2 regions of the Streptomyces sp. NBC_01298 genome follow, and region 1 is predicted to be linked to the other one. Evidence: riboswitches for the same ligand, from Rfam matches in the RefSeq annotation. Region 1 holds a riboswitch; the other holds the start of a gene.
The links. A riboswitch is a leader RNA that binds a small molecule or an ion and turns the genes downstream of it on or off. The one in region 1 is predicted to bind S-adenosylmethionine.
Positions count from the first base shown of each region.

Region 2: it holds a riboswitch for S-adenosylmethionine, as region 1 does, so the genes downstream of both, OG730_RS29775 (aminotransferase class V-fold PLP-dependent enzyme) here and thrC (threonine synthase) in region 1, are expected to answer to the same signal.

Region 1 is NZ_CP108414.1:5,078,698-5,094,246, forward strand. It holds gene arfB (alternative ribosome rescue aminoacyl-tRNA hydrolase ArfB) at 139-564, shown strand; gene OG730_RS23100 (flavin reductase family protein) at 716-1,318, opposite strand; gene cdgB (diguanylate cyclase CdgB) at 1,606-3,321, shown strand; gene OG730_RS23110 (CBM35 domain-containing protein) at 3,390-4,409, shown strand; gene OG730_RS23115 (1-phosphofructokinase family hexose kinase) at 4,429-5,349, opposite strand; gene nagA (N-acetylglucosamine-6-phosphate deacetylase) at 5,460-6,629, opposite strand; gene OG730_RS23125 (ROK family protein) at 6,629-7,561, opposite strand; gene OG730_RS23130 (extracellular solute-binding protein) at 7,848-9,164, shown strand; gene OG730_RS23135 (DUF3263 domain-containing protein) at 9,286-9,537, shown strand; gene otsB (trehalose-phosphatase) at 9,603-10,463, shown strand; gene OG730_RS23145 (alpha,alpha-trehalose-phosphate synthase (UDP-forming)) at 10,519-11,991, opposite strand; gene OG730_RS23150 (glucosyl-3-phosphoglycerate synthase) at 12,126-13,172, opposite strand; SAM riboswitch class I at 13,392-13,550, shown strand; gene thrC (threonine synthase) at 13,568-14,878, shown strand; gene OG730_RS23160 (MoaD/ThiS family protein) at 14,914-15,192, shown strand.
Region 2 is NZ_CP108414.1:6,544,416-6,559,964, reverse strand. It holds gene OG730_RS29815 (hypothetical protein) at 1-958, opposite strand, end outside; gene OG730_RS29810 (C40 family peptidase) at 984-2,036, opposite strand; gene OG730_RS29805 (C40 family peptidase) at 2,290-3,321, opposite strand; gene OG730_RS29800 (NYN domain-containing protein) at 3,589-4,953, opposite strand; gene OG730_RS29795 (hypothetical protein) at 4,994-5,233, opposite strand; gene OG730_RS29790 (rhomboid family intramembrane serine protease) at 5,387-6,109, shown strand; gene OG730_RS29785 (Lrp/AsnC family transcriptional regulator) at 6,106-6,387, shown strand; gene OG730_RS29780 (hypothetical protein) at 6,392-6,844, opposite strand; gene OG730_RS29775 (aminotransferase class V-fold PLP-dependent enzyme) at 6,858-8,243, opposite strand; SAM riboswitch class IV at 8,494-8,610, opposite strand; gene trpD (anthranilate phosphoribosyltransferase) at 8,726-9,790, opposite strand; gene qcrB (cytochrome bc1 complex cytochrome b subunit) at 10,003-11,631, opposite strand; gene qcrA (cytochrome bc1 complex Rieske iron-sulfur subunit) at 11,628-12,689, opposite strand; gene qcrC (cytochrome bc1 complex diheme cytochrome c subunit) at 12,686-13,495, opposite strand; gene ctaE (aa3-type cytochrome oxidase subunit III) at 13,572-14,192, opposite strand; gene OG730_RS29745 (DNA-binding transcriptional response regulator) at 14,404-14,805, shown strand; gene OG730_RS29740 (L,D-transpeptidase) at 14,974-15,549, opposite strand, start outside.

The DNA of each region.
Region 1 (15,549 bases):
GACCGTGAGAGTGCCCAAGTTACCGCTGACCTCCATAACGCGGGGAGAGGGGCGCCAGGTTCCGCATTCCGGGAAATGTCCGCGATGCGGGCGGAAATGCGGGTGACGGGGACCCGGCGGGCACGGATCATAGGGGGCATGCCTGGTCCCTATGTCATCCGCGGTTCGGTCGTGCTCCCCGAGGGCGAGCTCGCCTGGCGTTTTTCGCGGTCCTCCGGGCCGGGCGGCCAGCACGTGAACACCTCGGACTCGCGCGTGGAGCTGCTCTTCGACGTCGCGGCGACGAAGTCGCTGCCCGACGTGTGGAAGGAGCGGGCGCTGGAGCGCCTCGCGTCCCGGCTGGTCGACGGGGTGGTGACGGTACGGGCCTCCGAGCACCGCTCCCAGTTCCGCAACCGCGAGATGGCGCTGGTCCGGCTGACCGCGCTGCTGGCCGAGGCCACGGCGCCGCCGCCGAAGGCGCGCCGGGCGACGAAGATCCCCCGGGGGATCAACGAGCGGCGGCTGCGCGAGAAGAAGGCCCGCGGCGAGACCAAGCGGGGACGGGGCGGGCGCGACTGGTGACGGCGGGCCGGGCGGCGGGGGAGGACCGCCCCGGCATCAGCCCGGCCCGGCCCGGCGTCAGCCCGGCATCAGCCCGGACCGCCCCGGCATCAGCCCGGCCCGGCCCGGCATCAGCCCGGACCGCCCCGGACCGCCCCGGACCGTCCCTGCCTCAGGGCGCCAGGTGCCGGTAGCGCCCCCGGAAGTACGTCAGCGGCGGGGAGTCCGGCGCCGGCTGGCCGGCGGTGAGGACGTGGCCGATGACCAGGGTGTGGTCGCCCGCCTCGACGCGGTTCTCCGTACGGCACTCCAGGGTGGCCAGCGCTCCCGACAGCAGCGGGGCGCCGGAAACTCCGCCGCGGGTGTAGGGGACGTCCGCGAAGAGCAGCCGGTCGCTGATGCGGTTCTTCATGGAGAAGCGGCTGGCGATCTGGACCTGGTGGTCGGCGAGCACCGACACCGCCCACAGCGGCTGCTCGGCCAGCAGGTCGTCCATCCGGGAGCCCTCGCGCACGCTGACGAGGACCAGGGGCGGGTCCAGGGACACGGACATGAAGGCGGTCGCCGTCATGCCGACGTCCTCGCCGCGGCTGCCGACCGACAGCGGGGGTTCCTCCGCGGTGATCAGGCACACGCCCGCGGTCAGTCGGGACATCGCGGCCCGGAACTCGTCGTTGCTCACCCCCACAGCATGGGGTGCGGGTACGGAAAGTGGTGTCACGGGGGTCGTAGGGGGCACGGTCGGGACGCTACTGTCACCCCTCGCGCGGCGCATCGGGCGCAGGGCGGAGCCGCTCCCCGGCCCGTCGACCTAGGCCGTCCTAGGGCCGGGCGTATCGTTTGCTTCCGGGAACGGGTCGGGTGGAGGCGTCGGAACGGGACCGCGTGGAGCGACGCGGCGGTCACCTATATTCATCTCATGTGACTTGAGTCACAGAGAGCAAGATTTGTTGACCCTGTGTACCTGCCGCACAGCTCACTGTGATTCAGTGGACGGGACACCGCAACGAAGCGCCGATGACAAACCTGGAGTTGCTGTCGAGGTCTCGGGGAGAGCGAGCAATGGAGACCGAGTCGGAGCCGTACGTCCGTCTTGCGACCCTGCGGCAGCTGCACCGGGTGGTGGCCGAGCTCAATACGGCCCGGAGCCTGGCGGACACCCTGCAGACCGTCGTGGACGGCATCGTCCTGGGTCTCGGCTACGAACTCGCCTGTGTCAACCTCGTTCGCCCCGACGGTGATCTGGTCGTCGCCGCCTTCGCGGGCGACCCCGCCGCCGAAGCCCTGATCACCGGCCGCGTCGGCTCGCGAGCCTCCTGGGAACGCCGTCTCACGATGGGCGAGAACTGGGACGGCCTGCGCTTCATCCCGCACACCGAGGGCTGGGTCCTCGTCGAGGACGACGTCCCGCAGTGGCACACCGAGGGCCCCGATCCGCGGTTCGAGGACGAGTGGCACCCCGAGGACCGGCTCTACGCACCCATGTACGCCTCCGGAGGCGAGCTGCTGGGCGTGGTCTCCGTGGACCGCCCGCGCAACGGCCGCCGGCCCGGCGCCTGGGGCCGCGAAGCGCTCCAGATGTACGCCTTCCAGGCCGCGATTGCCATCAGCAACGCCCGGCTCCGCGCGAACATGCAGCGGGCCCTGGTACGGCTGGAACGTGAACAGCAGGCCCTGCGGGCCAGTGAAGAGTCGTTCCGCCAGGCCTTCGAGTACGCCCCGAGCGGCATGGCGATCGCCGAGATGGGCGGCGACCAGCACGGCCGCCTGCTGCGTACCAACGACGCGCTGTGCCGGCTGCTGGGACGGCCCGCCTCCGTGCTGCGCCGGTACTCCTTCTCCGACCTCGTGCACCCCGAGGACATCGGCACCCTGCTGCGCACCTCCGCCGAGGGCGGCCGCGCCGAGCTGAGGCTGGGGCGGCGCGACGGTACGTACGTCTGGGTCTCGCTGCGCAACTCCGTCGTCGCCGACGCCGCCGACGGGCCGCGCTTCCTGCTCACCCACGTCGAGGACATCGAGGAACGCAAGCGGCACGAGCTGCAGCTCGCCCACCGCGCCAGCCACGACTCGCTGACCGGCCTGCCCAACAGCGCCGAGCTGCGCTCCCGGCTCGGGGCCCGGCTCTGTCGCCGCCCGCAGTCGGTGCGCGCCACCGCCGTGGAGGCGCTGGACGCGGCCTTCGAGACCCGGCCCTCGGTGGAAGGCGGCCCCGGCGGGCACGGCGAGCACGGGTTCCGGCCCGACGGCTTTCCCGAGCCCTTCGAGTTCCCCGGCGGCATGGGCGGCCCCGGTGGCATGGGCGGCGGCTCGCCCGCGGGGGGTCCGTACGACCACCACGTGCACACGGTCGCGCCGGCGACCGACATCGACGACGGTACGAAGGGGCTCGCGGTGCTCTTCTGCGACCTCGACGGTTTCAAGTCGATCAACGACCGGTTCGGGCACCACACCGGTGACGCGGTCCTCATCGAGGTGGCCCGGCGGCTGACGACCGGGGTCCGGGACGGGGACACGGTGGCCCGGCTGGGCGGTGACGAGTTCGTCGTCCTCGCCGACGGGCTGGGCGCCGCCGACGCCGCCGACCTCGCCGTGCGGCTGCGCAACGCGATCATCCCGCCGATCCGGGTGGACGGCCGGGCGGTCCGCGTGGGAGCCAGTTTCGGCATCGGCTGGGCGAGCTGCGGCATGTCGGCCGACGAGGTGCTGCGCTCGGCCGACCAGCGCATGTACATCGAGAAGCGCTCCCGTTCGAAGGCGCACCGCAGGGCCGGGTAAGCTCTCGGGCCGCCCGTGGGCGCACCTGTTCGGGGTAGGCTCCCCGGGGTCGAAAGGAGTGACCTGCGATGACGACGCCCGCGAACCACGGCCCGAACAACGGGGCGAACCAGCCCGAGGATGACGACCCGTTCGGCTACCTCTACGAGGACGGACAGGCCGCGGGGGCCACCCCGCCCGGGCAGGGCGGCGGGTACGGCTACCCGGGACCCGGGGCCGGCAGCCAGCCGGGCGTGCCCCGGACCTCGTACAACCAGGTCCGCACCGTCGGTGACCGGCCCTACGGCGGCCAGCGCGGGCCGGTGCCCTATCAGCAGGGCCCCCCGCAGCAGCAGGCCTACCAGGCCCAGTACCAGGCCCCCGAAGCGCTCCAGGCGGGCGGCTACGGCGTTCCGCCGCAGCAGCAGCCCCCGCAGTACACCCAGTCCCTGCCGCTGCCGGGCTCCGGCGGCGGCCACGGTGGCGGCGGGTCCAGCCGCAGGGGCATGCTCATCGCGGCCGTCGCGGTGGTCGCCGCGGTGGCGATCGGCATCGGCGCGGCGGTGATCTTCGGCAAGAAGGACGACGCCGACAAGGGCAAGAACACGGCGAACACGGGCCAGAGCCCGTCGGCACCCGCCCCGACCCCCTCGGGCCAGCCGAGCAACTCCGCGCCGGTGGACGCCCCCCTGCCCAAGGGCGACGCGGGCGGCTCCGGCATGGTGATCAGCGGCGGCGCGCAGCTGGATGGCACGGTGAAGGGCGCGGAGAGCGCGAGCGGCCAGTACGTGGGCAACTTCAACCAGCCGGGCGCGGCGGTCACCTGGACGCTGGACCTCCCCAAGGGGGGCACCTACCGGCTCTACGTGCGCTACGGCATCCCGGGTGAGGACGCCAACGCCACCCTCGCGGTGAACGGCAAGCCCAACACCTCGCCGCTGAACATGCGGAACTTCGCGAAATCCCCCCAGGGTGACTGGGAGAAGGGCTGGCAGACCACCTGGGGCCAGGTGACCCTCAAGGAGGGCACCAACACGGTCAAGCTGTCGTGTGAGTCCGGCAACAAGTGCCAGGTCAACATCGACAAGCTGTGGCTCCAGAAGGGCTGAGCGGCAGCGAGAAGGCGTCCTAGCCCTCCGTGACCTTCACCGACCCCCGTACCTCCTCGTAGGTGCGGGGGTCGAAGTCTCCCGCCGTGGGGGCCGCGACCGTGGCGGCCGAGAGGGCCACCGCTCGGGTCAGGCGGTCCGGCCAGGCCAGGCCTTCGGTGAGGGCCGAGAGGAGGCCCGCGACCGCGGAGTCGCCGGCGCCCGTGGGGTTGCCCGCCAGGGCGCGGGGCGGGGCCGCGCGCCAGGTGCCGGCGGAGGTGGCGGCGAGGAGTCCGGCCGGGCCGAGCGAGGTGACCACCGCGTGGGCCCCGCGGCGGCGGGCGTCCCGGGTGGCGGGGAGCGGGTCGCGGGAGCCGGTCAGCTCCGCGAGCTCGGCGGCGTTCGGTTTGATCACGTCGGGGCGGGCCGCGACCCCGCGGCGCAGGGCTTCGCCGCTGGTGTCGAGGAGGACGGGCACGCCGGCCGTGCGGGCCGCCCGTACGAGGGTGGCGTAGGCCCCCACGGGTACGCCCGGGGGCAGGCTGCCGCACAGGGCCACCGCGCGGGCGCCGCCCGCCAGCAGGGCCTCGTAGCGGGAGAGGAACCCGGACCACTCGGCGGCGGTGATCAGCGGGCCCGGTTCGTTGAACTGCGTGGTGTCCCCCGAGGCCTCGTCGACGACGGCCAGGGTGCGCCGGGTGGTGCCCGCGCAGGGGACCAGCTCGTCGCGGACGCCGGGGGAGCCGGCGAGCAGCTCGCGTACGAGGGTTCCCGTGGGGCCGCCCGCGAAGCCGGTCGCGGTGACCTCGTGGCCGATCGCGGCGAGCACGCGGGCCACGTTCAGGCCCTTGCCGCCGGGGCGTTCGGTGACCTGGGTGACGCGGTGGGAGGCGTGCGCGAGCAGGCGCGGTACGCGGTAGGTGACGTCGAGCGCGGTGTTGAGCGTCACGGTCAGGATCATGGCGGGCCCCGGTCTCGGTGTGTGCGGCCTCGGGCGGGGCAACAGCATGCCAAACGGAGAAGCGGTCGGCCCAGTACCCCGGGCCGACCGCTTTTGTGGGAGATCCCGGGTCAGTTGCCCGCCGCGAGCGGGTTCACGATCCATTCGCCGCGCCGCATGACGCCCCGGACGTCGAAGGCGGAGTCGAGGACGACGAGGTCCGCGTACTTGCCGGGCTCCAGCGAGCCGACCTGGTCGTAGACGCCGATCAGCTTGGCCGGGTTGGCGGAGATCGCCTGGACCACGGACTCGACGGGGAGCTTGTCGAGGGTGACCGACCGCTTGAAGGCGGTGTCCAGGGTGAGCGTGGACCCGGCGATGGACCCGCCCTCGACGAGGCGGGCGACGCCCTCCTTGACCTCCACCTCCAGCGGGCCGAGGTGGTAGATCCCGTCGCCGAAGCCGGCCGCGTCCATCGCGTCGGTGATCAGGGCCACCCGGTTCGCGCCCGCGTGGTGGAAGGCCAGCTCCAGCATGGCCGGGTGCAGGTGGGTGCCGTCGTTGATCAGCTCGACGGTGACCCGCTCGTCCTCCAGCAGGGCCGCGATGGGGCCGGGGGCGCGGTGCTCCAGGCCGGGCATCGCGTTGTAGAGGTGGGTGGCCACGGTCGCGCCGGCGTCGATGGCCTCGCAGGTCTGCTCGTACGTGGAGTCCGTGTGGCCGATCGCCGCGATGACCCCGTGCTCGGCGAGCAGCCGTACGGAGTCCAGGCCGCCGGGGAGCTCGGTGGCGAGGGTGAACATGCGGGCGGCGCCGTGCGAGGCGTCGATCAGCTTGCGGACCTCGGCCGGGTCGGGGTCGCGCAGCAGGTCTTCCTTGTGCGCGCCCTTGCGGCAGGGGTTGATGAAGGGGCCCTCGAAGTGGATGCCCGCGATGTCGCCCTGCTGGGTCAGCTCGGCGAGCAGTCCGGCGCGGCGGGCCAGTTCGTCCAGGTCGCCGGTGACGGTGGAGGCGACCAGGGTGGTGGTGCCGTGCTCGCGGTGGGTCCGTACGCCCTTGAGCACCTCCTCGGCGGTGCCGGAGGTGAAGGAGGCCCCGCCGCCGCCGTGGTTGTGCATGTCGACGAAGCCGGGGACGATCAGGCACCCGGTGAGGTCGACGACGGCCGCGTTCTCGTCCGCGCTGCCGGCGATGCGCTCGCCGTCGACGATGAGGCGTCCGCCCTTGACGATGCCCGTGGGCAGCACCACGTCGGCGCCGGAGAGAACGGTGCTGCGGCCCACATGTGCGCTTCCGGACATCAGGCAGGTACCTCCGTGGCGAGTAGATCCCAGGCGAGCAGCCCTGCACCCAGGCATCCGGCGGTGTCCCCGAGGGCGGCCGGAACGATGTGGGGCAGCCGCTGGAACGTCACGCGTTCCTCGACGGCCGTCCGTAGTGGTGTGAACAAGGTTTCCCCGGCCTCGGCCAGTCCGCCACCGATGATCAGCGTGCGCGGGTCCAGCAGGGTGATCGCGGTGACCAGCCCGTCGGCCAGGGCGCCGATGGCGGCGAGCCAGACCTCCCGGGCGCGCTCGTCGCCGGATTCGACGGCCTTGGCGCAGTCCGCGGCGTCCGCTTCGGGGTCGCCGGAGGCGGCCGCCCAGGCGCGGCTGACGGCGGAGGCGGAGGCGAGGGTCTCCAGGCAGCCGCGCTGGCCGCAGCCGCAGGCGGGTCCGCCGGGGCGGACCACGATGTGGCCGATCTCGCCCGCGTACCCGTGCGCGCCGGCCTCGATGCGGCCGGCGATGCCGATGGCTCCGGCGATGCCGGTGCCGAGGGGGACGAACAGGAAGCGGTCGGCGCCGCGGCCCGCGCCGATGCGGCCTTCGGCGAGTCCGCCCGTGCGGACGTCGTGGCCGAGCGCGACCGGGATGCCGCCGAGGCGTCTGCCGAGCAGTTCGCGCATCGGGACGTCGCGCCAGCCCAGGTTCGCCGCGTAGACGGCGATCCCGTTCTCGGCGTCGACGATGCCGGGGACGGCCACGCCGGCCGCGGAGGCGGTGGTGTGGAAGCGTTCCCGGCCGAGGTCGAGGAGCTCGGCGGCGAAGTCCTGGATCGTCTCGACGACGGCTTCGGCGCCCCGCTCGCGGCCGGTGGCGCGGCGCGCTTCGTGGAGCAGGGTGCCGTCGGCGGCGACGAGGGCGGCCTTCATCCCAGTGCCGCCCACATCGAGGGCGATGACGTGTTTCACGGGTTTCACGGGTGACAGTCTCGCGTGATCGGAGGGCAAAGGTCTAGTCCACTGAGAGGGATTGTTGAGTGGCCATACAAATTAGGGACCTTCGTCGGCGGACGGGCCGGTACGCGGGCCCGTACGGGGGTCCGTACGCGGGTCCGTACGTGCGTGCGTACGCGGGTCCGTGCGTGTGTGCGCGTGCAGGCCGTGTGCACGTTTGGGGTCGGATGTTGACCAGGATCAAAAGTGGTGTAGACCTTTACGCGAATCGTACGGAACAACCTGGGGTGGAACGAGAACTGTGAAGGCCCGAACTGTCCAGGCCAGAAGGCTGAACCTCGCCGCGTCCGGCCTCGCACTGTGCCTGACCACGGTGACGCTGACCGGCTGCGGCGCCGTGTCGGGCGTCACCGGGGACAACGAGGTCACCCTGAAGGTCGTGGCGGCCGACTACGGGGACAAACCGGAAAACTCCTCCAAGCCCTACTGGAAGGACCTCGCCGCGGCCTTCGAGAAGCGCAACCCCGGCATCAAGGTCCAGGTCGAGGTCTACTCCTGGGAGGAGGTGGACGCCAAGGTCGCCGAGATGGTCAAGGCCGGCGAGGCCCCCGACATCGCGCAGATCGGCGCCTACGCCGACTACGCCGCCGACGGCAAGCTGTACACCGCCGACGAGCTGCTCTCCGTGAACACCCAGGCCGACTTCCTCGATCCGCTCGCCGAAGCGGGCAAGGTCCGGCGCGATCAGTACGGCATGCCCTTCGTGGCCAGCACCCGGCTGATGTTCTACAACGAGAAGCTCTTCGCCGACGCCGGCATCATCCCCAAGGACGGCAAGACCCCCTGGCGCCCCAAGAGCTGGGCCGATCTGGAATCGGCCGCCAAGAAGCTCAAGGCGGACGGCGTCCCGACGCCCATCGCGCTGCCCCTGGGCCGCGAGGAGGCGCAGGCCGAGACGATGCAGTGGCTGCTCGCGGGCGGCGGAGGCTACGCCGACAACGAAGACCAGTACGCGATCGACTCCCCGAACAACATCGCCACCCTGGAGTTCCTGCGCGACGACCTCGTCGGCGCGGGTCTGACCGGCCCCGTCGAGCCGGGCAAGCTGAACCGCCAGGCCGCCTTCGACTCCTTCTCGCGCGGCGAGGTCGGCATGCTCAACGGGCACCCCACGCTGCTCAAGCAGGCCGCCGCCAAGGGCGTGAAGTACGGCATGATCCCCATGCCGACCTCCGACGGGGTCAGCCACCCCACGATGGGCGTCGCCGACTGGGTGATGGCCTTCAAGGCCGGCCACCAGACGCAGTCCGGGAAGTTCCTGGACTTCCTCTACGAGGCCGAGAACGTGACGGCCTTCACCGAGAAGTACGACCTGCTGCCGGTGACCACCAGCGGCTCCCGGGCGATGGACGCCTCCACCGGGTCCTCCTCGGCGGAGCTGAAGACCTTCCTGCACGCCCTGCCCAACGCGCGGCTCTACCCGGTGGGCAAGAAGTCCTGGGCGACCGTGAGCGAGGACATCAAGAAGAACATCGGCAAGGCCGTGCAGCCGGGCGGGCAGCCCGCGAAGATCCTGGCGGACCTGGCGGAGGCCGGGCGCAAGGCGGATCCGCGCTGATCCGTGCTGACCGGCGCTGACCGGCACTGATCCGTGCCGACCCGAGCAGCCCCGCGCCGACCCGCGCGGGGCTGCTCCCGGTCGGGCGGGCGCTGTCGGAGGGCGGAGTTAACCTGGCCGTATGACGGACGCGGACGAGAGGCCGCCCGCCGGGCTGAGCCCCGACGAAGCGGCCGTACTGGCCTACGAGGCCCGCACCTGGCCCGGCCCGGGCGCCAAGGAGCGGGCCATAAGGGAAGGACTGGGGATGCCCCCGGTCCGGTACTACCAGCTGCTCAACGCGCTGATGGACGATCCCAGGGCGCTGCGGCACGCCCCCGGCACCGTCAACCGCCTGCGGCGCATCCGGGAGGCCCAGCGGGCCCGGCGGTAGCGCCCGAGGCCCGGGCATCGCCCGCGCCGTAGCCGTGGCCCGGCTGGGCCGTTAGGGTCGTGCGTATGGGGAGCCATCCGCACGATCTGCCGATGCCCGTCACCACCGCCGGACGCGAGGGACTCGAAGCCCTCCTCCGCGCACCGCGCCGCTCCGTCGTCGCCCTCGACTTCGACGGCACCCTCGCCGACATCGTTCCCGACCCCGACCAGGCACGGGCCCACCCCGGAGCCGTTCCCGCGCTCGCCGCGCTCGCCCCCGAGGTCGGCTCCATCGCGGTCGTCACCGGCCGGCCCGCCGGGGTCGCCGTCCGCTACGGGGGCTTCGCCGGGGTCCCCGGACTCGAACACCTGGTGGTCCTCGGCCACTACGGAGCCGAGCGCTGGGACGCCGTGAGCGGCATCGTGCACGCTCCGGCCGAGCATCCGGGGGTCGCGGCGGTCCGGGCCGAGCTGCCCGGGTTCCTGGACGCGATCGGCGCGTGGCGCGGGACGTGGATCGAGGAGAAGGGCCAGGCACTGGCCGTCCACACCCGCCGCGCGGCGGACCCGGAGGCGGCCTTCGCGGCCCTGCGCGAGCCCCTGGCGGGGCTGGCGGCCCGGCACGGCCTGATGGTCGAGCCGGGGCGGGCCGTACTGGAGCTGCGGCCGCCGGGCATGGACAAGGGCGTCGCGCTCACGGAGTACCTCGCGGAGGTGGGGGCGCAGGCCGTGCTCTACGCCGGGGACGACCTGGGTGACCTCGCGGCGTACTCGGCGGTGGAGAAGCTGCGCGCCGGCGGGATGCCGGGGCTCCTGGTCTGCAGTGGCTCGGCGGAAGTCCCGGAACTCGCCGCCCGCGCGGACCTGACCCTGTCCGGCCCGTCGGAGGTAGTCGCCTTCCTGTCCGCCCTGGCAGCGGCACTGACCGAGCCCGCACCTTCCTGACGCGGCGCCGCGAAGCCGGGGAGGCCCGCCAGGGCCGAGCCGTGCGAGCGGTGCGTCAAGAAGGAGAGGGGTCGCGCAGGGCGTTCAGCTGGGCCGTGAGCCATGGGGCCGGGGGGAGGGCCGTGGCTGCCGCCGCCAGGCGTTTCGTGCGGTCCGCGCGTTCCGCCGACGGCATGGAGAGGGCGGCGTGCAACGCCTCCGCCGTCGCCGTCACGTCGTACGGGTTCACCGTCAGCGCGTCCGCGCCCAGTTCCTCGTACGCGCCCGCCCCGGTGGACAGCACCAGCGCGCACCCCGCCTCCGAGACCACCGGGATCTCCTTGGCGACGAGGTTCATGCCGTCCCGTACGGGATTGACCAGCGCCACGTCCGCCAGCCGGTACACCGCCAGCGATCGCGCGAAGTCGTCCTCGACGGAGACGATCACCGGCCGCCAGTCGTCCGTACCGAACTCGGCGTTGATCTCCGCGGCCAGCTCCCGCACCGACTGCGTGTACTCCCGGTAGACGGCCAGGTCCTGCCGGGACGGATAGGCGGAGGCCAGGTGGACCACCTCCTCCTGCCACCCGGGGTACGTGGTCAGCAGCTCCCGGTAGGCCAGCAGCCCGCGCAGGATGTTCTTCGACAGCTCCGTCCGGTCCACCCGCGCGATCGTCCGCAGGTCGCCGACCTCCGCCCGCAGCGCCGCGAGCTTGTCGTCCACCTCCGGCCGGTGCGCGAGCGCGCGCAGCTCGTCCCCGTCCACGCCGAGGGGGTAAGCGGTGACGTGCGTGAACCGGGCCTGCCCGGGCCGGTCCCCGTCCGCGCTCCTCCCGCGGTGCTGCACGCCGCGCTCGGGACCGTCCGGAGCCGATGCCCGCGCGAGCCCGTGCACGTCGTCGGCCACCGCGCCGCTGATGAAGTTGTCCGCCCACTCCCGGGTGTGGAACCCCAGCCGGTCCGCCCCGAGCATCCCCCACACCAACTGGCTCCGGATGTCCTGCGGAAGCATCCCCAGGAAGTCCCGCGAGGCCCACGGAGTGTGCGTGAAGTGCCCGATCCGCAGGTCCGGGCGGAGCTCCCGGAGCATTCCGGGGGCCAGGGCCAGGTGGTAGTCCTGGATCAGGACGGCCGCGTCCTCGGCCGCCTCCTCCGCGAGGGCCGCCGCGAAGGCCTCGTTGTACGTGACGTACGAAGCCCAGCGCCGCCGGAACTCCGCGTCGAAGACCGGCTCGCGCGGGATCTCGTACAGGTGGTGGTGGAGGAACCACAGCACCGAGTTCGCGATGCCGTTGTACGCGTCGTCGTAGACCGCCGGGTCGATCGAGAGCATCCGTACGCCCGGCTCGCAGACCCCCTGCCGTACCGCCTCCCGGTCCGCGTCCGACAGCGCCGCGCAGATCCACAGCGCGTCCGGCTGCTCCGCGAGGGCGGCGGAGAGCCCGGAGACGAGGCCGCCCCCGCCGCGGCGGGCACTGAGCGTGCCGTCCGCGGCGAGGGCGTAGGAGAGGGGGCCGCGATTCGCGGCGACGAGCACCTGGGAAGCCATGCGGCGAACCTAGCCCGCCTCGCCTCCGGTCAAACGTCGGTGCCTGCGCGTACGCCGGACCGAGAGGAAGACCACACCGCCGAGTGCGGCGAGCGTGGCGGCCGCCGTCCCCTCAGCCGGAGCCGCGTCGGGGGTTACGCCACGCGGCGGCGCGCGTACTCCTCGATGTCCCGCATCGGCGGCCGTTCCTCGGTGTCCACGGTGTAGGTGTGCGGTACGAACCCCTGCGGGCCCCGCTCGAACTGTGTCAGCTCGGGGCGTACGAGGTGTCCGCGCGAGAGCCGGACCTGCGCCGTGCGGTAGATCGCCGCGGCCATCCGGCCCAGGGCCTGGCCGTCCTGGTGGCGGTGCAGCCGCACGCCCACGTCCACCTGGGCCAGCGCGTCCAGCCCGGCGGTGTGCAGCGCGTCCACCAGCAGGCCCAGCTCGACCCCGTAGCCCACGGGGAACGGCAGCCGTTCGAGGAGCTCGCGGCGTACGGCGTACTCGCCGCCCAGCGGCTGGACGAAGCCGGCCAGCTGCGGCCAGTGCAGGTTGAGCAGGGGCCGGGCCACCAGCTCCGTGACCCGGCCGCCCTGGCCGTGGGCCCTGGCGGAGGCGAGCCCGCCGGGCTCCTGGCCGTGGGCCCTGGCGGAGGCGAGGCCGCCGGGCTCCTGGCCGCCGAGTTCCGGACCGCCGAGCTCCGGGCCGAGCGGGCGGTCGTACATCGCCTTGACGAACCGCACGTCCGGCTCGGTCAGCAGCGGGCCGACGATTCCCGAGACGAAGGCCGACGAGAAATCGCGCAGGTCGGCGTCCACGAAGCAGACGATGTCCCCGGTGGTGGCCAGCAGCGAGCGCCACAGCACCTCGCCCTTCCCGGGCAGCGCCGGGATCCGCGGCAGGACCTCGTCGCGGTGCACCACCCGGGCCCCGGCCTTGGCCGCGACCTCCGCGGTGCGGTCGGTGGAGCCCGAGTCGATCACGACGAGCTCGTCCACCAGGGGCACCGGCAGCCCCTCGATCAGATCGCGCCGGATCACCTCGACGATCTCGCCGACCGTGGCCTCCTCGTTCAGCGCCGGCAACACCACGCTCACCGTGGTCCCCGCTGCCCGCTTGGCCGAAAGCAGCTGGCCGAGCGGTCGGTCGGCGGCGGACCAGGAGCGGTCTGCCAACCAGCGCTCCACCTCTTCCAGCACCTTCAGCACTCCCTGTTCCATCACGGGTTCTACACGGGTTCGACACGGGGATCATCACTCGTTTGGACCGAAATGTGATCCATCTCGCGGTTCGGACGGCTGTCTCAACCCCCCGGACCTTCGGTTACAGTCTTGAACAACGCGATGGCCCACCGCATGCCGGGGGGCCCGCGTACAAACGCACCGGCGCGCCACAGAGCGCGTGTGCCGGTGCCATACCGCTCATCCAGAGGGGCAGAGGGACACGGCCCGTTGAAGCCCCGGCAACCCTCCAGTCGGTTCTCGCGATCGCGCATTCCAGCGCCGCCAGCGAGGTCCCCGGCTAGGGAAGGTGCCAAATCCGTCTCATGGCGAAGTGCGCCATGGGGAAGATGAGGAGAAAGGGCCTCGCCATCATGGCTGCACAGTCTGTCGCAACCTCTGCCGAAACCGTTGAGAACATCGCTTCGGGTACCTCCGTCGATCTCGGTCCCGCCACCGGCCTTTCCTGTCGTGAGTGCGGTACCCGCTTCGAGCTCGGCCCGATCTTCGCCTGCGCCGAGTGCTTCGGACCGCTCGAAGTCGCCTACGAACTGCCCCTGGGCGACCCGGAAGCCCTGCGCGCCGCCATCGAGGCCGGCCCGAACAACATCTGGCGCTACGCGCCGCTGCTGCCCGTCCCGGCGGACGTGGCCTCCAAGCCGAGCCTGAACCCCGGCTTCACCAAGCTCGTGGACGCGGCCAACCTGGCCAAGGAGCTCGGCTTCACCGGCAAGCTGTACGTCAAGGACGACTCCGGCAACCCGACGCACTCCTTCAAGGACCGCGTCGTGGCCATCGCCGTCGAGGCCGCCCGCGCCTTCGGCTTCACCACCCTCTCCTGCTCCTCCACCGGCAACCTGGCCGGCGCCGTCGGCGCCGCGGCCGCCCGTGCCGGCTTCCGCTCCTGCGTGTTCATCCCGCACGACCTGGAGCAGGGCAAGGTCGTCATGGCCGGTGTCTACGGTGGCGACCTGGTCGGCATCGAGGGCAACTACGACGACGTCAACCGCTTCTGCTCCGAGCTCATCGGCGACCCGCTGGGCGAGGGCTGGGGCTTCGTCAACGTCAACCTGCGCCCGTACTACGGCGAGGGTTCCAAGACCCTGGCGTACGAGATCTGCGAGCAGCTCGGCTGGCAGCTGCCCGACCAGATCGTCATCCCGATCGCGTCCGGCTCGCAGCTCACGAAGATCGACAAGGGTCTGCAGGAGCTGATCAAGCTCGGCCTCGTCGAGGACAAGCCGTACAAGATCTTCGGCGCCCAGGCCGAGGGCTGCTCCCCCGTCTCGACCGCCTTCAAGGCCGGTCACGAGGTGGTCCGCCCGCAGAAGCCGAACACCATCGCCAAGTCGCTGGCCATCGGCAACCCGGCGGACGGCCCGTACGTCCTGGACATCGCGCGCCGCACCGGCGGGTTCGTCGAGGACGTCAACGACGAGCAGGTCGTCGAGGCCATCAAGATCCTCGCGCAGACCGAGGGCATCTTCGCCGAGACCGCGGGCGGCGTGACCGTCGGCGTGACGAAGAAGCTCGTCGAGAACGGGCAGCTCGACCCCGCGCTGACCACCGTGATCCTGAACACCGGTGACGGCCTCAAGACCCTGGAGGCGGTGGCCGCCGACAGTGGCCAGACCGCCACGATCCGCCCGAGCCTGGACGCGTTCCGCGCCGCCAACCTCGCCTGATTCCTCCCCCTGCACACCGGAAAGGCAGTAGCGCCATGAGCGTCAACGTCCGCATCCCCACCATCCTGCGCACCTACACCGGCGGCCAGGCCGAGGTCTCCGCCGAGGGCGCGACCCTCGAAGAGGTCATCCAGTCCCTGGAGACGAGCCACCCCGGCATCGCCGCGCGCGTCCTGGACGACCAGGGCAAGCTGCGCCGCTTCGTCAACGTCTACGTCAACGACGACGACGTGCGCTTCGAGGGCGGGCTGCAGACGTCCACCCCGGACGGCGCCGGCATCTCGATCATCCCCGCCGTCGCGGGTGGCTGCTGAGCCTTCGGCCGAGCCATTGGCTGAGCCTGCGCGGCACCTCGTGAGACCTCGCGGAAACTGAATTGCCCCCTCCGTTAAGAAACGGAGGGGGCAATTCTGCTTGGTTGGGCGCGGTAGAGTTGGGGAAGTCCCCTCCGCTGTTCTTGCCCGCCGCATATGAGCGGGCCGCGTGAGGGTTGACATTGAGTCAACATGCAAGTGCGCTATGGGTCGTTGGCGTGGTTTGTCCGGCCCGAGTTGCCCTGGAATATTCCAGGTTTTCACCCTATTTCAATCTTTCGCTGTGTCCAGAATTCTCGTCGGAATGACCTGTTGCAGACAGCAGCGGTGCGGATACATTCAGCCCCGGTCGAGGCG
Region 2 (15,549 bases), 1.5 Mb from region 1:
CGCCGAAGGCGAAGGCGGCGGCCGTGGGGAGTTCCCCCGGCAGATCGCCCCGCCGCACCGCGCGGGCGAGGGCCGGGGCGACCTCGGCCGGGGTGCGGTCGCTGTCGCGGTACGCGGCCCAGTCCGCGAAGCCCTCGGAGAGCCAGAGCGGAGTCCGGGAGGTGGTCGCCGCCCGGGTGGCCACGTGGGTGGTCTCGTGGGTCAGGATCACCTGGCGGCCCTCCGCCGAGAGCTGCCCGTACCCCTCCGGGTTGACCACGACCCGGTCCGCGGGGGCGGGGCCCGCGCCGGTCCGCCCGGTGGTGACGGCGCCCAGGCCCCGGTACTCGTCCGCGGGCCGCCCCAGCAGCGCGGCCATCGCGTTCAGCGAGCCCGGCACCAGCACCACCACCCGGCCCGCCCACGGCCGCGGCCAGGCCGCGCTCGCGGCGGGCACCGCCTTGTCCGCCTCGGCGGCGATCTCGGAGAGGGAACCGGAGCTCTGGCCGGAGCCGCCGAGCACCAGGGCGTGCGCCCCGCGCTCCACGGACACCGGGCCCTGGTCCCACAGCTGGGGCAGCGCTCCGGGGGCGGGCCGGTCGGCGGCCACCGCCCAGGAGCCGCCGGCCCGGGTGAGCTCCACCTCGCGGGCGGAGCCGGCCGGGGCGGCATCGTAGCCGGTCAGCCGGTAGCGCAGCTGGGCGCGCGCGAAGGCCCGTACGCCGTCCACCCGGACCGCGGAGACCTCGTACGACCATCCCTCCAGCGGGATCGCCGCGAGGGCCGCGGGCGGGGCCGCCGACCAGTCGGCGACGGCCCGCCGGACGTCCCGTTCCACGGGATCCGCCGAAGCCGACACGGAAGGGGTCACGGACTCGGACCCGCACCCCGCGAGCGGCACGCACAACAGCGGGCAGAGCAGCACCAGCGTCAGCGCGCGCGAGCACCGACGAGCGGTACCGCCCAGAACCGGGAACATCACCCGATCGTACGCAGCGCCGCTCTCAGGGCCGGGTCACCGAGGACACCGGCATCATCCCGACGGGGTCGTACCGCACCCGCGCCCCCGGGTACGGGGCGTGCACCACCTGGCCGTTGCCGACGTACATGCCGACGTGGCTGGCGTCCGAGCGGTACGTCACCAGGTCCCCCGGGCGCGCCTCCGACAGGGAGACCCGCCGCCCGGCGTGCCGCTGCGCCTGCGAGGTGCGCGGCAGGGCGACGCCCGCCTGCCGGTACGACCACACCATCAGCCCGGAGCAGTCGAAGCCGGAGGGACCGGTGGACCCCCAGACGTAGGGCCGCCCCACGGCCGACCGGGCCGCCATCACGGCGGTCATGGCGCGCCCGGACGAGGGCCCGGAGGCCGCGGCGTCGGGGAGGTCCGGCAGGGCGTCGGGGCGGCCGCCGGAGCGCGAGGCCCGGTCGAAGTCGGCGCGCTCCCGCGTGGGCATCGCGTTCAGCAGCCGGCGCGCGGCGGCGAGCTTGGCGGTGACGGCACGCTTCTCCCTCGCCACGTCGGCGCGCAGGGCGTCGAGTTCGGAGAGCTTGCGGGAGGCTTCCCGGCGTTCCTGGCCGAGCCGGCCCTGCTCGAAGCGCAGTTCCTCGAGCTGGCGGGCCTGGCGGCCGGACAGCCGGGTGAGCGCGGAGGCCTTGGCGAGGTAGTCGTCCGGGTCGTCGGAGAGCATCAGCTCGACGGCGGGGTCCATGCCGCCGGCCCGGTACTGGGCTCCGGCGTAGGCGCCGAGCACTCCGCGCATGGTGTTGATGCGGTCCTGTCCGCGGGCCACCGCGTCCTGGATCCGGTCGACTTCGGTGCGGAGCCGGCCGGCCCGCTCGCCCGCCTGGTTGAAGCGCTCGGTGGCCTGCTCGGCCTCTTCGAAGAGCCGGTCGACCTGGGCGCGGGTGCCCGCGGAGGGCTCCTGCGGGAGGCCGGGGGCCGCACCGGCGGGTGCGCCCGACATGAGAGCCGCCGCTCCCGCCGCCGCGGCGGTGAGGACGGTGACCTTGGTGTTCCGGTCGAGGGCGCTGGGCCCGGACCGGCGATGGGACGCCACGTGAAACCGCTCCCTCCTGCTGAGCGGGACCCGGGTCCGCCCTCCGTGGACGGCCGTGTGCCGGGGTTCCGCGCTGGCAGACAGTAGCCGCGCGGAAGGGCACCGGCCAACGACCTCCGGTGGGCACGCACAGTGACGCCCCGTCGGAGACGCAGGTCACCGGCGGGGCGTGTGGTCAGAGCGGGGCCTCGTAATTCGCCCGGATGGGCGGTGTTCGGCGCGTCCGGTCGGACCCTGTGTGGCGGAGGGGGCGTCAGCCGACGCGCACGCCGAACTGGAACGGCATGTTGTCGATCGATTCGTACTTGACGCCGCTGCGCGGGTTCGAGGCGTGCAGCACCGTGTTGCCGCCCGCGTACAGGCCGACGTGGTGCAGGTCGCCGTAGAAGAACACCAGGTCGCCCGGCTGGAGCTGGCTCCTGCCGATCCGGGTGCCGTCGTTGATCTGCGTGAAGGTGGTGCGCGATATCGACACGTTGGCCTGCTTGTACGCCCACTGGGTCAGACCCGAGCAGTCGAACGTGTTCGGGCCTTCGTGCCCGGATATGTACGCGCTGCCGATCTTGGTCTTGGCGGCGGCGAGGGCGGCTCCGGCCCGGCCGGAGGGCTTCACGTTGCCGAGGTTGGGAACGCGCTCGCCGGCTCCGCGGCTGGCGCGCGAGTCCTCGTCCTTGATCTGCGCCCGCTCCTGGGCGGTCAGGGTGTTGAGGAGCGCCTGGGCCTCGGCGAGCTTGTCCTGGGAGGCCTTCTTCTTGTCGCCGAGCTCCTTGCGGGTGGCGTCGAGGTCGGTGAGCTTGCCCGCGGCCTCCTGGCGCTGCTGCGCGAGGGTGCGCTGCTTGGCCTGGATCTTGTGGACCGCGTCGACCTGCTGACCGCTCAGCTGCTCCAGGGTGGAGGCCTTGTCGAGGTAGCTGTCCGGGTCCGCCGAGAGGAAGAGCGCGAGGGACTGGTCGATGCCACCGCTGCGGTACTGGGCACTGGCCATCGAACCGAGGGTGCCGCGCAGCGTGTTGAGGTCGGCCTGGCCGCGGGCGACCTGGTCCTGGAGCTGCCCGATCTCGGTTTCGAGCTTGTCCTGGTGTTCCTTGGCCGCGTTGAACTTCTCGGTGGCCTGCTCGGCCTCTTCGTAGAGGGCGTCGACCTTGGCCTTGACCTCGTCCTTGGTCGGCTTGGCGGGGGCGGCGTTGGCGGCCTGCCCCGAGAGGACCACGGCGGCTGCCGCGGTGACGCCGAGCACGGTCGTGCGCATGCGGGTCGGCTGCTTGGGTCGACGGTGGGACGCCACGAAGGCGAGCTCCTTCTTCCTAGAGCCGCCGAAGAACGCAATCCGTCCAAGAAAAAACTCGGCGACACCTTCGCCATCACCCCGAATGAGTGAATTACCGCACGAAGGTTTGACTGACCCTAGTGACCCTTCTGTGATCAGTTCAAATCCTGTCGGCAAAAAAATCGCTCTCCGACCAGGTTCTTTACCTACAGTGCACGCTCCGTGTCGGCGACTTGACGGTCCGTCCCCCCGATCACATGCCAATTCCGGCATATGCGCCAGCAGTTACGAAACGCGCGAAAGCCGCTTCAGCAGCAAGGCGGACGCCACGGGCCGGGCCCCGACCTTGGCCACCCCGTCGGCGACTTCCCGGTCCGTGGAGACCACGACCACCGGACGGCCGGACGGTTCGGCGCGCACCAGCTGGCGGATCAGCTCGTCCGCCGTCACCCCCGCCTTCGAGAACAGCACCCGCACTCCGCGCGGCGGCGCGAGCAGCACGGGGGCCGCCAGCTCCGCCCCGTCGAAGACACAGGTCATCTCGGCGCCCGTCTGCGCGGCGAGCATGGACAGCCCGCCCAGCAGCCGCAGCCGCTGCTTCTCCAGCGGCATCGTCGGGTAGCCGGTCTTGGTGACGTTGTAGCCGTCGACCACCAGATGGGCCTGCGGGAGCGCCAGCAGCTGGTCCAGCAGCGCCGGGTCGGTCTCCGACAGGGCGCGCGCCGCGATGTCCTTGGGGGTCATCCGGCCCGGTTCCACCGCCTCCACCGTGTCGGCGGGCCGGGTGGAGAGAGGCGGCAGCGCGAGCTCCCGGCGCAGTCCCGCGGCCGCGTCCAGCACGGTGTCCAGCAGCAGCCGCAGCCGCATGTCCTCGATGCTGCGCCCCTCGCGGGTGGCCCGGCGGGAGGTCTCCAGCGCCGATTCCACCTCCGCGAGGCGGGACTTGAGCCGCCGGGTCTCGCTCTCGGCGCTGGTCACCTGCGCGGCCGCCTCGGCGCGGATGCCGTCGACCTCCGCGTTGATCTTGCGCAGGGCGGCGTCACCCCGCTTGACGTCGCTCAGGGCGCTGCGCAGCTTGCGCTGAAGCGATTCCGCTTCCTTGCGCGCCGCGTCCAGCTCGGCCCGCACATGGTCGACACCCGTGCGCTGCAGTTCCCGTACGTGGGCCAGCTCCTCGCGGAGCCGCCCCATCTCGCGGCGGGCCTCCTCGTCGACCCGCTCGGCGTCGGCGCGCTGCGCCTCCTCGCCCGCGGCGGCGACCAGCTTGACCCAGCCGGCCGGCCGCAGCACGTACGCGGCGGCCGCCACGTCCAGCGGATCGGCGGCGGCGGGCGGGGCGCCCGACTCCAGGGCGGAGGCCAGGTCGGCCTGCGCCTCACGGAACTTCTCGGCGACCCTGCCCCGGAAGACGGGGTCGCTCTCCACCGCCGTGGCCATGGCGTTGCCCGCGAACTTGGCGCGCCGGGACGGGGTGAAACGGGCGTACTGGCGCAGCTGCGCCGGGAGGTCCGCGACCGTCAGCCCGCCGAAGGCGTCCGAGACGAGCGCGACGACCCGGCGCCGCACGCCTTCCGGCAGTGGGCGGTCGAGCGCCTCGGCGGCGTCACCGGCCGCGTCGGCCGGCTCAGCGCCGCTTGCTGGCTCCACAATCCGTCACCCCTACCGTCATTCACCTGCGGGCGGGGCTCCTTCAGGAGTCCGCGCCCGGCCTGTCCACGAGCTCGATCTGGTCCACCGCGTTGCACCAGCGGCAGCGCACCGACTCGATGGTCTCATTGACCACCTCGCGCTCCTCGACCTTGGGCTCCCCGGCGAGGTCCAGGTGGACGTACTCCACGACCTTCGACGAACGGGTGACGTCGAAACGCGTGAGGTTGCCGCACAGGGTGCAGCGCCACCGGGTGGTGTCGGTCGGCAGGGGAACCGTCATCAGGCCGCTCTCTCCTTCTATCCTTCTATCGCTTACACGAACGCGCGCGGTACACCCGCCCGTGTCGTCACGGGTACGTGCGTGCGTGCGTAGCTCGTAACCCTACGGCCTGCCGCACCCGCCGGTGGGCCCGGCTGGGTCATGCTCGGTCGCATGATCGTAAGGTGGCAGGCCGTACGCGAGGCCGCCCGGGGCCCGGTGATCACCCATGCGCTGATCGCGGGCTGCTGCGTGGTGTTCATCCTGAGCCCGGCGTCGGGGCTGAACCCGGTCTACGGGACGGGCGACCAGCTGCTCGCCAACGGGACGGCGTACTTCCGGCGCTGGGGCGTGGTCCCCGACGAGCTGTTCACCGGCTCGGGCCGGGCGGCGCTCACTCCCCTCACGGCCCTGTTCGTGCACGGGAGCTGGCTGCACCTGCTGGGCAACATGCTCTTCCTCTACGTCTTCGGGGCGATGACGGAGCGGCGCATGGGCCGGGCGGTGTTCCTCTGCTTCTACGTCTGTACGGGCTACCTGGCCCTGGCGGCGTACGCGGCGGCCTACGCCTCCTCCGACCAGACCCTGGTCGGAGCCTCCGGGGCCATCTCCGCGGTCCTGGGGGCCTTCCTGTACCTCTTCCCCAGGGCGCGGGTGACGAGCCTGTTCCCGTTCCTGTTCTTCCTGCCGCTGCGCTTCCCCGCGTGGATCGTGCTGATGTTCTGGTTCGGCCTGCAGTGGCTGGCGGCGCACCGGGCGGCGAGCGGGCCCGGAGTCGCCTATCTGGCCCACGTCGTGGGCTTCTCGGTGGGCTTCCTCTACGCGTGGGTCCGCTACCGGGGTGGGACTAGAGTGGGTCGACCAGTGACTGCCGTCGAGGGAGACAGCCAACCGTGATCACCGCACTCGTGCTCATCAAGACCAGCGTGGACCGGATCCCCGAGATCGCCGAGGCCATCGCCGCACTGGACAGCGTCAGCGAGGTCTACTCGGTCACCGGCACCTACGACCTGATCGCACTGGTCCGGGTGTCCCGGCACGAGGACCTGGCCGACATCATCCCCGGCCGCATCAGCAAGATCCCGGGCGTCGAGGCGACGGACACCCACGTGGCGTTCCGCACGTACTCCCAGCACGACCTGGAAGCGGCCTTCGCGATCGGCCTGGACGCGTAGCGGTTCAGAGCTCGGGCAGCGCCTCGCCCGGCAGGGCGGGGCGGCCGTTCTCTAGCCGGAACTCCCGGACGCGGCCCCGCTCGCTCCACCACTGACGGACCAGCTCCGGCGTCCAGCGCTCGTCGCCGTCGCACTGGTAGCCCGCCATCGGATCCTGGAACGCCGCGGCGATCACCCGGTACGTCTCCTGGGCGTCGCGCGGCTGCCGGTAGACGAACTCGTCACCGGAATCGTCGTTGTGGAGCACGTGGGCCGGCGCGACCTCGCGCCCCACCCAGCACGTGTCGGTTCCCGCCCCGTAGAACGGCCCCGGCACATTGCGCCAGTCACGCCGCGCCCACGCGTCCGGCCATGCACCCCACGGTGGGCTGTACGCCGGTACCCAGTGCGCGTTGCCGGGTAGCGGCTCACCGGGGACGCAGGCCCGGACGATCGGTATCGGGTCCCAGTAAGTCATGCCCCGCGGCCTGTCAGACGGCCGGGACGCAGCGGCCCTCTTCGGTGCGGTACTGCCACTTGGCGCCGTCCGCGACGAGCTCCTTGACCGCGCGGACGAAGCGCTCGACGTGCTCGTCGGGGGTGCCGGCGCCGAAGCTGACGCGGATCGCGTTGAGCGAGCGCTCCCCCGGGGCCGCCTCCGGGGCTCCGCACTCGCCCTGGGCCTGCGGCTCGCTGCCGAGCAGGGTGCGGACCAGCGGGTGGGCGCAGAACAGGCCGTCGCGGACGCCGATGCCGTACTCGGCGGACAGCGCGGCGGCGAAGTGCGAGCTGTTCCAGCCGTCGACGACGAAGGAGATGACGCCGACGCGCGGGGCGTCGTCGCCGAAGAGGGACAGGACGCGGACCGCCGGCACCTCGGCGAGGCCTTCGCGGACCTTGGCGATGAGGTGCCGCTCGCGGCCGACGAGGTTCTCGAAGCCGGCCTCGTTCAGCGCCTTGCAGGCGGAGGCGATGGAGTAGACGCCGATGACGTTCGGGGAGCCGGCCTCGTGGCGGGCGGCGGTGGTGTGCCACTCGACGTCCACGCCGCCGTCCTCGCGGCGGGCCACCTTGCGGGAGGCGCCGCCGCCCGCGAGGTACGGCTCCGCCTCCCGCAGCCAGTCCGCGCGGCCGGCGAGCACGCCCGAGCCGAAGGGGGCGTAGAGCTTGTGGCCGGAGAAGGCGACCCAGTCCACGTCGAGGTCCTGGACCGAGACGGGGTGGTGCGGGGCCAGCTGGGCGGCGTCCAAGACGATGCGGGCGCCGTGGGCGTGCGCGGCGGCGGCGAGTTCCTTGACGGGCCACAGCTCGCCGGTGACGTTGGAGGCTCCGGTGACGCAGACCAGCGCCGGGCCGTAGGGGTCGCGGTCGGCCAGGGCGCGCTCCAGGGTGGCGACGGCCTCGTCCGGGGTGCGGGGGGCGTTGAGGTAGGTGACCTGCGCTTTCGTCCACGGGAGCAGCGAGGCGTGGTGCTCGGTCTCGAAGACGAAGACCTGGCAGTCGGCCGGGAGCACGGCGGCGAGCAGGTTGAGCGAGTCGGTGGTGGACCGGGTGAAGATCACCTGGTCGGCGGGCCGGCAGTCGAGGAACTCGGCGACGGTGACCCGGCTCTGCTCGAACAGGTCGGTGGAGAGCTGCGAGAGGTACCCGGCGCCGCGGTGGACGCTGCCGTAGTACGGGGCGTACGCGGCCACGTCGTCCCAGACCCGCTGCAGCGCCGGGGCGCTGGCCGCGTAGTCGAGGGCGGCGTAGGTGACCTCGCCGCCGGTGACGAGCGGCACGGTGACCTCACGGCCGAGGACCGCGAGCGGCTCGGCACAGGCAGGGTCGAAGGTGGCGGCGCTGACGGTGACGGCGGCGTTCAGGGTTGCGGACATGGCGGTATCTCCCGGCAGGCAGGTGTGAATGGCTTCGGTGGGCCCGTCCGCCGACACGGCTACGGCTCTGCGGCCGTTCGGGGTACGGGAGTGCCCCGGAACGCGGATCGGCCGTCGTAGGCGGCAGCTGTGCTGCGGGTACGCGGAAGTGACCCTGTTCCGAGGGGTGAAGAAGGGGCGGAGTCGCCCTATCGCATTCGCTTGCTCACGGAAAACGCTCCTCAGAAGACCAGGACCCCTGGTTTCGAGGGATCCGCGCTTGCCGTAGACCTCACTGCCTACGACCTGGTCATCACCCGGGGCACCCCGCCACGGAAGGAGGGTTGCCGGACAGCAAGCCGGGGCCTAAACGCTGTCACTCGTGACCTGAGGAGCATCCTGCCACACGATCATCCGAACGCAAGACCCCGGTCCACATGGCGGACCGGGGTCAGTGCCGGATCTTGGCCGGATCCCGTCGGAACGGTCCGGCTCCGGATCCGCTAGGCGTTGCTCGCCGCCACCCAGCGGGCCAGCGCGTCCCGGGCCGCGCCCGAGTCCACCGACTCCGCCGCCCGCACGACACCGGCGGCGAGCTGCTCCTCCAGGGTGCCCGTACCCGGGTCCAGAGCGACCAGCGCCGCCGCCGAGTTCAGGAGCACCGCGTCACGCACCGGGCCGGTCTCGCCGGCCAGCAGGCGCCGGGCCACGTCCGCGTTGTACGAGGCGTCCGCGCCTCCCAGTGCCGAGACGTCCACCAGCGGGATGCCGATGTCGCGCGGGTCGAAGCCCTGCTCCCGGACCTCGCCGTCGCGGACCCACCAGACCCGGGAGGTCGCCGTGGTGGTGAGCTCGTCGAGCCCGTCGTCGCCGCGGAAGACCAGCGCCGAAGAGCCCCGCTCCGCCAGGACGCCCGCGACGATCGGGGCCACCCGCGCGTCGGCCACACCGGTGGCCTGCGCGCGGACCCGCGCCGGATTGGTCAGCGGGCCCAGGAAGTTGAAGGTGGTGCGGATGCCGAGCTCGCGGCGGGCCGCCGCCACGTGCCGCAGGGCGGGATGGAACTTCACCGCGAAGCAGAAGGTGATCCCGGCCTCCTCGGCGACCTCCGCGACCCGCGCGGGGGTGAGGTCGAGGTTGACACCCAGCTTCTCCAGGACGTCCGAGGAGCCGCTCGCGGAGGACGCGGCCCGGTTGCCGTGCTTGACCACCTTGGCGCCCGTACCGGCCACCACGATCGCCGACATCGTGGAGATGTTGACCGTCTTGGCCCCGTCGCCGCCGGTGCCGACGATGTCCACCGTCCGGCCCGGCACCTCGATCAGGTTGGCGTGTTCGTACATGGCGCGGACCAGGCCGTTGATCTCGGCCACGGTCTCCCCCTTGGCCCGCAGCGCGACGGCGAAGCCGGCGATCTGGGCGTCGGTGGCCTCCCCGCGCATGATCCGGTCCATGGCCCAGGCCGTGTCGTCGGCGCCGAGGTCCCGGCCGGTCAGCAGGGCGTCCAGAAGGCCCGGCCAGCCGCGGGCCGCCACGCTGTCGCCGCCTGCCGGGGTCACCAGGTTCATGGTCCGCTCCTGCTGCTCATCGAGGATTCCACGTCGAATGGGAAGGGCTTCAGCCTATCCAGCCCCGGGGACGGCAAAGAGCCCCGTCCAGACACTGGACGGGGCTCTCACCGTGGCGACACCAGGACTGACCGAAATCAGTCCCTCAAGCAGTCATGCGTGGTGCGTACCGCGTGAAACGTGTGAAGCGCGTGAAGCCGTGACGCGGGAGATCAGTGGTGGCCGTGGCCGCTCTGGATCTCCTTGTACTCCTCGACCGTGGGCTTCGGGATCTGGTTGTTCTCCGCGTAGTAGCCCTTGCTGAGCTTGACGCGGAGCTTCTCCAGCGGGTTCACCTTGCGCACGACACCGTTCTCGTCGACCGTGGGGCCGATCTCGGCGGGCTTGTACTGGTCGTACGAGGTGAGCGTGTGCAGCTTGCCCTGCGAGAGCGGCTCGTGGACCTCGACGAACTCACCGTGCGGCAGGCGCTTGATGATGCCGGTCTCGCGACCGTGCAGCACCTTGTCCCGGTCCCGGCGCTGGAGGCCGAGGCAGATCCGCTTGGTGATGACGAAGGCGATGACCGGGCCGACGAAGAACCCGATGCGCGCGAACCAGGTGATCGAGTTGATCGACAGGTGGAAGTACTGCGCGAACATGTCGTTTCCACCGGCGATCAGCAGGATGACGTACCACGTCAGCCATGCCACACCGAAGCCCGTACGGGTCGGGGCGTTGCGCGGGCGGTCCAGGATGTGGTGCTCGCGCTTGTCCCCGGTGACCCAGGACTCGATGAACGGGTAGACCGCGATCACGACCAGCACCAGCGGGAAGATGACCAGCGGGATGAACACGCCCAGGACGAGGGTGTGGCCCCACAGGTTGATCTCCCAGCCGGGCATGGCACGGATCAGACCCTCGGAGAAGCCCATGTACCAGTCGGGCTGCGCACCGGTGGACACGTGGTCCGGGCGGTACGGGCCGAGCGCCCAGATCGGGTTGATCGAGGCGATGCCCGCGATCAGCGCGATGACGCCGAAGACCAGGAAGAAGAAGCCTCCGGCCTTGGCCATGTAGACCGGGAGCAGCGGCATGCCGACGACGTTCTTCTCGGTCTTGCCGGGGCCCGCGAACTGGGTGTGCTTGTGGTAGAAGACCAGGATCAGGTGGGCCACCAGCAGGCCCATCATGATGCCGGGCAGCAGCAGGATGTGGACCGAGTAGAACCGGGCCACGAACTCGCCGCCGGGGAACTCTCCGCCGAAGAGGAAGAACGACAGGTACGTGCCCACGACCGGCACGGAGAGCATGGCGCCCTCCATGAAGCGGACACCGGTGCCCGAGAGCAGGTCGTCCGGCAGGGAGTAACCGGTGAAACCGGTGAACATGCCGAGGACCAGCAGCAGGAAGCCGAAGACCCAGTTGACCTCGCGCGGCTTGCGGAAGGCGCCGGTGAAGAAGACGCGCATCATGTGCACGAGCATCGCGGCGATGAAGATCAGTGCCGACCAGTGGTGGATCTGCCGGATGAGCAGGCCGCCGCGGACGTCGAAGCTGATTTCCAGGGTCGACTTGAAGGCCTCCGACATCGCCACACCCTGCATGGGGATGTAGGAACCGTCGTAGTGCACTTCGTTCATGCTCGGGTGGAAGAACAGCGTCAGGTACACACCCGTGAGGATGAGGATGATGAAGCTGTAGAGGCAGATCTCGCCCAGCATGAAGGACCAGTGGTCCGGGAAGATCTTGCGCATGTTGGCCTTGGCGAGGCTGTAGATGCCCAGCCGGCCGTCGGCCCAGTCGGCTACGCGCTCGCCGGCCGGAGCCTTGCGCTCTTTGGTGTCAGTGGCAGTGCTCATCCGCGCTCCCAGAAAGAGGGACCGACGGGCTCTTCGAAGTCGCCGAGCGCCTCGAGGAAACCTTCGTCATTGACGCCGATCCGCAGCTGCGGGAGCGCGTGACCAGCCGGGCCGAAGATGACTCGGGCGCCGTCGGAGAGGTCGAAGGTGGACTGGTGGCACGGGCAGAGCACGTGGTGCGACTGCTGCTCGTACAGGCTGATCGGGCAGCCGACGTGGGTGCAGATCTTGGAGTAGGCCACGATCCCGTCGTGGGACCACTCCAGTTCCTTCTTGTCCTTGATGTTCTCCGGCTGGATGCGGACGATCATCAGGGCGGCCTTGGCGATCTGCGTCTGGAAGTCGTGTGCGTCCTCCTCCAGGCCTTCCGGCATGGCGAAGGTCAGCGACCCGACGCCGATGTCCTCGGGGCGGAGCGGCTCCATCGTGTTCTGGTTGATGAGCATCTTGCCCTTCGCCCAGATGGTCTTGCGCAGCTTGTCCTCGGGCAGCGGGCCCAGGTCGCGCAGGATCACGACGGCGGAGAGCGGCAGCAGGGCCAGCGCACCGTACATCGTGTTGCGGATCAGCGGGCGGCGGCCGATGGCCGACTCGCGCGCACCGTCCGCGAAGTCCTGCATGACCTGCGCCTTGACCTCGGGCGGGGCCGCGATCTCGTGGCGCTCGGCGGCGACCTCCACGTCGGACATCAGGGTGCGGGCCCAGTGGACCGCGCCCGCGCCGATGCAGAAGAGGGCCGCGCCGAGGCTCACGCCGAGGGCGAAGTTGAGAGCGCTCACCTTCCCGATGGGGAAAATGTAGACGATCTTGTCGACCGGCAGGATCACGAACGAGGCGATGAAGGCGATCGTCGCCAGCATCGACAGCGTGAACAGCATGGCCACCGTGCGCTCGGAGCGCTTCGCGGCCCGCTCGTCGATGTCCTGGATCCGCGGCCGGTGAACCGGCAGACCGGGGTCGGCGAACGGGTCGCTGTCCGGTACCGCCACGGCACCGTGGTGCGTGTCGCCCTGCTCGCTCGGCAGGTGCTTCTCTACGGGAATGTCTTGGCTACTCATGACTTCTTGGCCTTAGCGGTGTGGGCCGCAACCCAGACGGCGACAGCGATCAGCGCACCCAGTCCGAAGACCCAGCCGAAGAGACCCTCGGAGACGGGGCCGAGGCCACCGAGCTTGAGGCCACCGGGGCTGGTCGCCTTCTCGCCGTTGACGTGCTGGAGGTACGCGATGATGTCCTTCTTCTGCTTCTCCGGCATGGTGCTGTCGGGGAAGGAGGGCATGTTCTGCGGGCCGGTGAGCATGGCCTCGTAGACGTGCTTCGGCTCGACACCCTCAAGGTTGGGGGCGTACTTGCCGTTCGTCAGTGCGCCGCCCTCGCCGGTGAAGTTGTGGCACTGCGCGCAGTTGTTGCGGAACAGTTCGCCACCCTTCGCGATGTCGGCACCCGCCGGGTCGTACTGCTTCTCGGCCGGCGTGATCGGGCCGGCTCCGAGGGACGCGATGTACGCGGCGAGCTGGTCGGTCTGCGCCTGGGTGTAGATGACGGGCTTCTTCGGCACCTGGGCGCCGGGCTGCTGGGCGGGCATACGGCCCGTCATGACCTGGAAGTCGACGGCAGCGGAGCCGACGCCAACCAGGCTGGGGCCGTCAGAGGAACCCTGACCGCCGGTCCCGTGGCAGCTTGCGCAGCCGACGGCGTAGAGCTTCTGGCCCTCCTCGATGGCGAGGGACTGGACGGTTTCGTCGGCCTTCGCAGTGCCCGCGGGCGCGAAGGCGCTGTACAGCCCCCCGGTAACCGCCAGCGCGAAGAGTAGAACGACGACCGCCGCCAGCGGATGGCGTCGTCGTGCGGAGAGCTTTTTCACGGATTACCCCGGTGTCAGGATCTTCTGCGTCGGTGTGTCTGGATGGAGTGCCGGGACCGGCCCGGCGACGTGTTCGCTACTTGATCAGGTAGATCGTTGCGAAGAGGCCGATCCAGACGACATCGACGAAGTGCCAGTAGTAGGACACGACGATGGCCGACGTGGCCTGTTCGTGGGTGAACCTCTTGGCCGCGTACGTCCGGCCGAGGACCAGCAGGAAGGCGATGAGACCGCCCGTCACGTGCAGACCGTGGAAGCCGGTGGTCAGGTAGAACACCGAGCCGTACGGACCGGACGAGAGGCTCATGCCCTCGTGCTTGACCAGCTCGGTGTACTCGAACACCTGGCCGCCAATGAAGATCGCACCCATGACGAACGTGATGATGAACCACGTCCTGAGCTTCTTCACGTCACCGCGCTCGGCGGCGAATACGCCGAGCTGGCAGGTGAGCGAGGAAAGCACCAGGATCGTCGTGTTCGTCGCCGAGAAGGGCAGATTCAAGGCCGAAGCCTGTTCTGTCCAGTACTCGGCGCCTGTCACGGATCGCAGGGTGAAGTACATCGCGAAGAGGGCCGCGAAGAACATCAGCTCGGAACTCAACCAGATGATGGTTCCCACGCTGACGAGGTTCGGCCTGTTGACCGTCGGGTGCGCGTGCCCGGTATCTACTGTCGTTGCTGTCGCCACGACCGACATTATGTCGGTCCCTTATCCCGCCCTCACCCCGGGGGGTGCCGTTCGGAGTGTCAGGGGCGTGTGCAAGGCCCGAACGGCCCATCAGATCGCCCTGCGGAAGCCCGCGGGCGATCCCGGGGCGAGGCTGCGCGAACCGATGTTGACACCGGGTCGGACGGAGTAGCATCCCGCGCAACATCAACGTGATTCACGGGACACGTGGAGGAACGAAATGCGGGCGACTGCGCGGGTTCTGGTCTACAGCGACGACGCGGGCACCCGGGAGCAGGTGCGGCTGGCTGCCGGGCGCAGGCCGGCCGCGGACCTGCCGCCGGTTGAGTTCCTGGAGTGCGCCACGCTGCCGGCCGTCCTGAAGGAGCTGGACGCGGGCGGCATCGACGTGTGCGTGCTGGACGGCGAGGCCGTTCCGGCCGGGGGCATGGGGGTGTGCCGGCAGATCAAGGACGAGATCTTCCGGTGCCCGCCCGTCCTGCTTCTGATGGGCCGTCCGCAGGACGCCTGGCTGGCCACCTGGAGCCGCGCGGACGCCGCGGTCACCCTTCCGGTTGATCCGGTGGACTTCGCGCAGGCCCTGGCGGGTCTGCTGCGCGCGCGGCTCTCGTCGGCGGCGTAGCGGGGCTCACGGGGCCCGCGGAGCCTCACGGGGCCCGTGCGGCCCCACACGGCCCGTACGGGCCCGCGCGGCCCTGTAGCGGCGCATACCGGGGCGCGGGTACCCGTACGGTCCGTACGGGTACCCGCGCCCCGGCCGCGCCCTCTCCCGGCGCTCCCGGCCCGGTGGTTACACCTGCGGGCGCAGGCGGGCCTGGTCGACCGGGCTGCGGCCGTCCTGGGTGCCCTTGAGGAGGGCGCTGCCCTCGCGCCAGTCCTTCCAGTCCATGTTCCAGTCGCCGTAGCCGTTGCCGAAGGTGTCCATGTCGTCGCCGATGCTGTTGATGACGCGGACGATGTCGCCTTCGCTGATGTTCTCGTAGAACCAGGCGGCGTTGCCCGTGCTCATTCCGGTGCAGCCGTGGCTGACGTTCTCGTACCCCTGGGAGCCGACGGACCACGGCGCGGCGTGGACGTATTCACCGCTCCAGGTGACGCGGGTCGCGTAGTAGACGGGCAGGTTGTAGTACTCGCTGCCGCCGATGCCCACGGTGTCCCCGCGCATCTGGACGTAGTACTGCTTGCCGAGGACCACCTTGACGCCGTTGCGGGTGGAGAAGCCCGGCTTTCCGGTGGTCACCGGGATGGTGTTGATCACTTCCCCGTTGCGCTTGAACGTGAGGTAGTGCGAGGAGGCGTCCGTGGTGACCTCGACGCGGTCGCCGATCTCTAGCTTCAGCGGCTTGGAGGCGGCGCCGTGCAGGTC